Linked DNA regions of Cupriavidus metallidurans CH34. The protein of the gene in region 1 interacts with the protein of each later gene in a pairwise test. Links are inferred from orthologs where the notes say so. Each region holds a gene or a part of one and is shown on either strand. Other genes may lie near its edges. The genes, in order: grxD and RMET_RS09350.

What was found.
Region 2: the proteins of grxD (region 1) and RMET_RS09350 interact in binary tests that used the Escherichia coli proteins (3 or more experiments, as listed by UniProt). The link is inferred for Cupriavidus metallidurans CH34 from one-to-one orthologs.

Annotation. Positions count from the first base shown.
Region 1 is NC_007973.1:3,477,500-3,480,497, forward strand. What follows is about bases 108-2,781. They hold grxD (Grx4 family monothiol glutaredoxin), read left to right. Parts: upstream 108-1,125; coding sequence 1,126-1,437; downstream 1,438-2,781. Other genes in these bases: prmC (peptide chain release factor N(5)-glutamine methyltransferase), read left to right, coding at 144-1,007; RMET_RS16070 (UbiX family flavin prenyltransferase), read left to right, coding at 1,469-2,083; RMET_RS16075 (hypothetical protein), read right to left, coding at 2,150-2,341; amaB (L-piperidine-6-carboxylate dehydrogenase), read right to left, coding at 2,513-2,781. Outside these bases: more of amaB, read right to left, coding at 2,782-2,998. UniProt on the Escherichia coli protein: Monothiol glutaredoxin involved in the biogenesis of iron-sulfur clusters.
Region 2 is NC_007973.1:2,023,161-2,026,344, forward strand. Bases 105-2,964 are described here. They hold RMET_RS09350 (BolA family protein), read left to right. Parts: upstream 105-1,307; coding sequence 1,308-1,622; downstream 1,623-2,964. Other genes in these bases: RMET_RS09335 (protein adenylyltransferase SelO), read left to right, coding at 105-165; msrB (peptide-methionine (R)-S-oxide reductase MsrB), read left to right, coding at 214-621; RMET_RS09345 (septation protein A), read left to right, coding at 717-1,256; RMET_RS09355 (peptidylprolyl isomerase), read left to right, coding at 1,627-2,421. Also shown: more of RMET_RS09335, read left to right, coding at 1-104; purL (phosphoribosylformylglycinamidine synthase), read right to left, coding at 3,087-3,184. UniProt on the Escherichia coli protein: Transcriptional regulator that plays an important role in general stress response. Has many effects on cell morphology, cell growth and cell division. Acts by regulating the transcription of many genes, including dacA (PBP-5), dacC (PBP-6), ampC and mreB.

The DNA.
Region 1 (2,998 bases):
TTCAGCGCGCGGTGGGGCCGGAATCGGCTTACACTAGGCGCTAATCACAAAATGCCGCGCAAAACCCCGTCGGGATGTTCCGACGGGGTTTTTTGCAAACTGGCGTACCGGTTCCCCAGATGGTCGAAGTCAGTAGTAAGCCGATGTCCCCGAGTCCTCAGGGCGCGCTGCCGCCCGCCCCCACGCTGCGCGAGGCGCTGACCCTCGCAGCCATCGCCGGCCTACCGGTGCTGGAGGCCCGCATGTTGCTCTCGCATGTGACGGGATTCACGCGCACGCAGCTGATCACGCGTGACAACGACCATCTGGACGCGCCAAAACGTGATGCATTTGCCACGTTGCTGGCCCGCCGGCTGACCGGGGAACCCATGGCCTATCTGATTGGAGAGCGTGAGTTCTTCGGCCGTACCTTCCGCGTCACCCCCGATGTGCTGATCCCTCGTCCAGATACCGAAGTGGCCGCCGAGGCATCGCTGGCGCGCATTGCCGACGTCAAGGCGCCACGCGTGCTGGACATGGGCACGGGCTCGGGCATCCTGGCCGTGACGATCGCCCGCGAGCGGCCCGACGCCGAAGTCTGGGCCACCGATATCTCCCGTGGCGCGCTGATGGTGGCCGAAGACAACGCCCGCGCGCTTCAGGCCGAGAACATCCGATTCCTGGTTTCCGACTGGTATGAGGACTTGCCGGTCGGATTGTGCTTCAACCTTATCGTCAGCAATCCGCCGTACATCGCGGAGGGTGACCCCCATCTGGTGGAAGGCGACCTGCGGTTCGAGCCGATCGACGCGCTGACCGATCATGAAGACGGTCTGAGCGACCTGGCCACCATCGTGGCGGGCGCCACCGCGCGGTTGCTGCCGGGCGGCTGGCTGCTGATGGAACACGGTTACGACCAGGGCGCCGCCATGCGCGCGCAGCTGGCCGAGGCGGGCTTTGTCGAGGTCTTCACCACGCGCGATCTGGCCGGGCTCGAGCGCTGCAGCGGTGGCCGCCTGCGCGGTTGATTTCCAGCCCGAATACCCCTACCTGAAGGCAGGGCCCGAATCCGGTAAAATCCGGACCGCTCCCCCCATTTCAGCGGTGCCAGCCTGGCGCCGCGCGCAACCAGAACGCATATCAATCATGAGTGACGTACAGCAGAAGATCGACCAGATCGTGAAGGGCAGCCCCGTGGTCCTGTTCATGAAGGGCACCGCGCAATTTCCGATGTGCGGTTTCTCGGGCCGGGCCATCCAGATCCTGAAGGCATGTGGCGTAGACGCCCCGACCACGGTCAACGTGCTCGAAGACGAAGGGATCCGCCAGGGCATCAAGGAATACGCCAACTGGCCGACGATTCCGCAGCTCTATGTGAACGGCGAGTTCATCGGCGGTTCGGACATCATGATGGAGATGTACCAGAACGGCGAACTGCAATCGCTGCTGAAGGCTTGATGGCCTGACGGCCTTCGCGCTCCAGCACATCATGCCTGTGACCAACGGCCGCGCGCCGCAACGGCTGATCATCGCCATCACGGGCGCGACGGGCGCCATCTACGGCGTCCGGCTCCTGCAAGCGCTCCAGGGGGTGGCCGATGTGGAAACGCATCTGCTGATGTCGCCCGCCGGCGTGATGAACCTGCAGCACGAACTCGACATGGGCCGCGCCGAAGTGGAAGCGCTGGCCGATGTGGTTCACAACGTGCGCGACATCGGCGCGACGATCGCCAGCGGTTCCTTCCGCGCCAACGCGATGATCGTGGCGCCCTGCTCGATGCGCACCCTCGCGGCAATCGCCCACGGCCTTTCCGACAACCTCATCACGCGCGCGGCGGACGTCACGCTCAAGGAGCGGCGCAAGCTGGTGCTGATGGTGCGGGAAACACCGCTAAATCTGGCGCATCTGCGCAATATGACCGCGGTGACGGAAATGGGTGGGATCGTGTTCCCGCCGGTGCCCGGGTTCTACCAGAAGCCACAGACAATCGACGAACTGGTCGACCACACGGTCGGACGAGTACTCGACCTGGTCGATCTGCGCGAGATCGGCGAAAAGCTCGCGCCCGGCTGGGGTGGGCTGAACAACAGCGCGGAAGATTGAAGCGCTGACGCCAGCCACGTACACCCCTCTCCCGATGGTGGACGAGGGATGTGCCCGCCATTCGCCTTACCAGTGGTAATAGCGACGGCCGTAGTAGCCGTAGTAACCGCCATACGGCCGCACCACCACGGCAGGCGGACCCACATAGACCGGCGCGGGGGCCACAGCGATCGGCGCCGGTGCCACGGCTGGTCCGTACGGCGTGGGGTACACCGCGCAACCGCCAAGCATGGCTGCGCCAGCCACTGCCAAACCCATCAATATTTTTTTCATTTCCGCGTCCTTGTAGTGATGCTGCTACCTGCAAGAACGTTATACGGGTGGGTCTGGTAATACAGCGTCAAGCTGCTGTAACCCTTGTTACGATTCGCAACGTATTCGCGCATGTATATACGTGCGCTTTACTCACACATCCGCACATATATCCGATCAAACGTCGAAGCGGATACCCTGTGCCAGCGGCAACGCATCGCCATAGTTGATGGTGTTCGTGGCACGCCGCATGTAGCCCTTCCACGCATCCGAGCCTGATTCCCGACCACCGCCGGTCGCCTTTTCGCCGCCAAAGGCGCCGCCGATTTCCGCGCCACTGGTGCCGATATTGACGTTGGCGATGCCGCAATCGCTGCCCGCCGATGACAGAAACCGCTCGGCTTCCCGCAACGACTCGGTGAAGATGCACGACGACAGCCCGTGCGACGCTGCGTTATTGAGCGCGATGGCCTCATCCAGCGAGGTGTATGGCATCAGATAGAGAATCGGCGCGAACGTCTCGGTCAGCATCGTGTCGTGCTGCGCGTCGGTCAGTACCAGCGCGGGCCGCACGTAGCAGGCATGGGGATAGCGGTCGCCAAGCAGACGCTCTCCGCCGTGCACGACGTTCCCTTGGGCACGGCAACTCGCCAGCGCATTGGC
Region 2 (3,184 bases), 1.5 Mb from region 1 along the record:
ATGGCCGAGACGGCAATCCGCGCCGCGCGCGACAAGGATTTCTCCGAAGTGGATCGCCTTATGGCCGTTTTGTCGAAGCCATTCGACGAACAGCCCGAAGCCGAGTCATATGCAAAGCTGCCGCCCGATTGGGCCTCCGGCCTTGAAGTCAGCTGTTCGTCGTAATCCAGACCAAACGCCCCCAAGAATGCCGCACTACCAGGAAGCACGATCATGACCACGACCAAGACCGACGCCGAATGGCGCTCCCAGTTGTCCGACATCGAGTACCGCGTCACGCGCGAGGCCGCCACCGAGCGCCCGTTCACCGGCCAGTACTGGGACCACTGGAACCAGGGCATCTACCATTGTGTGGGCTGCGGCACGCCGCTGTTCGAGTCGGCCACCAAATTCGACGCCGGCTGCGGCTGGCCGAGCTATTTCCGCCCGATCAACGGCGAAGTGATCGCCGAACACACCGACCATAGCCATGGCATGACACGGGTGGAAGTCCGCTGCAAGGAATGCGGCAGCCATCTGGGCCACGTCTTCGAGGACGGCCCCGCTCCCACCGGACTTCGGTATTGCATCAACTCGGCTGCGCTAAAATTCGATGATCGCGATCCGGAAGATCGTGGGTGACGACACCCGCACTCCGGTCGCATGACCGATCTGCCAGGCGGCGGATCGCCCGCGGGCCAGCCTGATCGCCGATCCGCCAACCTTATCGCATCCGCATGAAATTTCTTTTCGACCTGTTCCCGGTCATCCTTTTTTTCGTCGCCTTCAAGCTGTTCGGCATCTATCCCGCGACGGCCGTGGCGATCGGCGCGACGGTGGTCCAGATTGCCTGGGTTCATTTCCGTCACGGCAAGGCCGAGCCCATGCAATGGGTCAGCCTGGCGATCATCGCCGTATTCGGTGGCGCCACGATCCTGCTGCACAACGAGACCTTCATCAAGTGGAAACCGACGGTGCTCTACTGGCTGTTCGCGGTCACCCTGATCGGCTCGGTCATCGGATGGCGCAAGAACCTTATCCGCGCCATGATGGAAAAGCAGGTGACGCTGCCCGAACCGATGTGGGGCCGCCTCAACGTCGCATGGGCGGGCTTTTTCGCCGTGATGGGCGTGCTCAACCTGTATGTGGCGTACCAGTTTTCGACCGACACCTGGGTCAACTTCAAGCTGTTCGGCAGCATGGGCCTGATGCTGGTGTTCATTGTGGCGCAGAGTATCTGGCTGTCGCGCCATATCCAGGAAACCCCGTCCGAGTAAGCCACCGCGCCGCGGACTCATCGATTCAGAACAGAACAGAAGGAAATCCGGATGGCAGCTGACCCCGCCACCATCGAAGCGCTGCTCCAGGCAGCGCTTGATCCCACCCGCCTGGCCGTGCGCGACGACAGCGCCGCCCATGCCGGCCATGCAGGCGCTGCCTCTGGCGGCGGGCACTACGACGTGCTCATCGTCAGCGAGCGGTTCGGGGGTCACTCTCGCGTAGCCCGGCACCGTATGGTGTATGATGCGCTGCGCGAACTGTTCCCCTCGCAAATCCACGCGTTGGCTGTCAACGCGTACACCGACCAAGAATATCAATCACGCGAAGCAACCCGCGACGCTACTCGCAACTCTCAGACCTGACCCCATGAAGACCTCCGTCCTCTCGTTCAGCCTGGCGGCTGTGCTTGCTGCTGGCAGCCTGCCCGCATTCGCCCAGAACGCTGCCGTTGTGAATGGCAAGCCGATTTCGTCGGCCAAGGTGGACAAGCTGATCGCCAGCACTGGCCAGCCGGAAACTCCCGAACTGCGCGACCGTGCGCGCAACATGCTGATCGACCGCGAACTGCTGCTCCAGGAAGCCAACAAGCGCGGCATCACCCAGCGTGACGACGTGCAGGAGCAACTGGAACAGGCCCGCCTGAACGTGCTGGCCGGCGCGGTATTCGAGGACTACGTGCGCACCCACGGCGCCAGCGATGAAGAGCTGCGCAAGCAATACGAGAAGATCAAGGCGCAGTTCGGCAACGGCAAGGAATACCACGTCCGTCACATCCTCGTGGAGAAGGAAGCCGACGCCAAAGCACTGATCGCCAAGATCAAGGCCGGCGCCAAGTTCGAAGATGTGGCCAAGGCCCAGTCGAAGGACACCGGCTCCGCCGCGAACGGTGGCGACCTGGATTGGGCCAACAGCAGCAGCTACGTGCCCGAGTTCTCGGCCGCGATGACCAACCTGAAGAAGGGCCAGATGACCGATACGCCGGTCAAGACCCAGTTTGGCTGGCACATCATCGAACTGGTGGACACGCGCGACGCCAAGATCCCGTCGTTCGAAGAAGTGAAGCCGCAGCTTCAGCAGATGATGATGGGCGATCAGGGCTGGCAGCGCGAGCAGTTCCAGGCGATGATGAAGTCCCTCAAGGACAAGGCGAAGATTCAGTAATCTGTTGCCAATCCGATAAAAAGCCGGCGCTAATGCGCCGGCTTTTTCATTTAGAGCACTCTGGGCAGCCTTGCACGGCACGTGTTTGATCTTGATACGGGTGGCGGGTTTCCACTTGGCAACGGTCCCGGTAAGATCAGAACCCATGCGTTCCGGCGCAGGCTTCATGACTTCCATGGATATCAAGCAATGGGCGTGACCAGCGGCTATTGGCAAATGTGGCACATCTTCTCCAGCGGCATGGTCTATTGCGCGTTGGGAATGCCCAATATCGAATGTACCGGCGGTCGATGGCGTAGCCTGCTCCCTCACCTCCCCGTGCGTGACCGCTATGCGCAAGCGAAACTGCTACAGGCCACGGTCGCCTTCATGGAAATCCGCGGAGAAGTCAAAATTCCCCCTGGGTCCGATCGCTTGCGCCTCCTCTATTCCCGGTACCTGCCCTGGAGCGCCCGCCTGCAGACGCAGGAGTCCGCGCCTACGCCATCCGCCTCACCGCCATCCCCTGCGGACCAGCCCAGTACGGCTGTAGCTTGAACTCGCATCTCACCGTCTGACCGTCTGGCTGTTTGGCTGTCTGGCTGTCTGACCGTAATGCAGACGGCGGCTCCAAAAGAAAAAGGCGCCCGATAATCGGGCGCCTTTGGCATGGGCTGGATAAGAACTTAGCCCACCCACTTCCGTGCGTTACGGAACATGCGCATCCACGGGCTGCCACCATCGGCGATCTGCTTCCACGCGTCCGGCGCCCAGCTCATCGTCG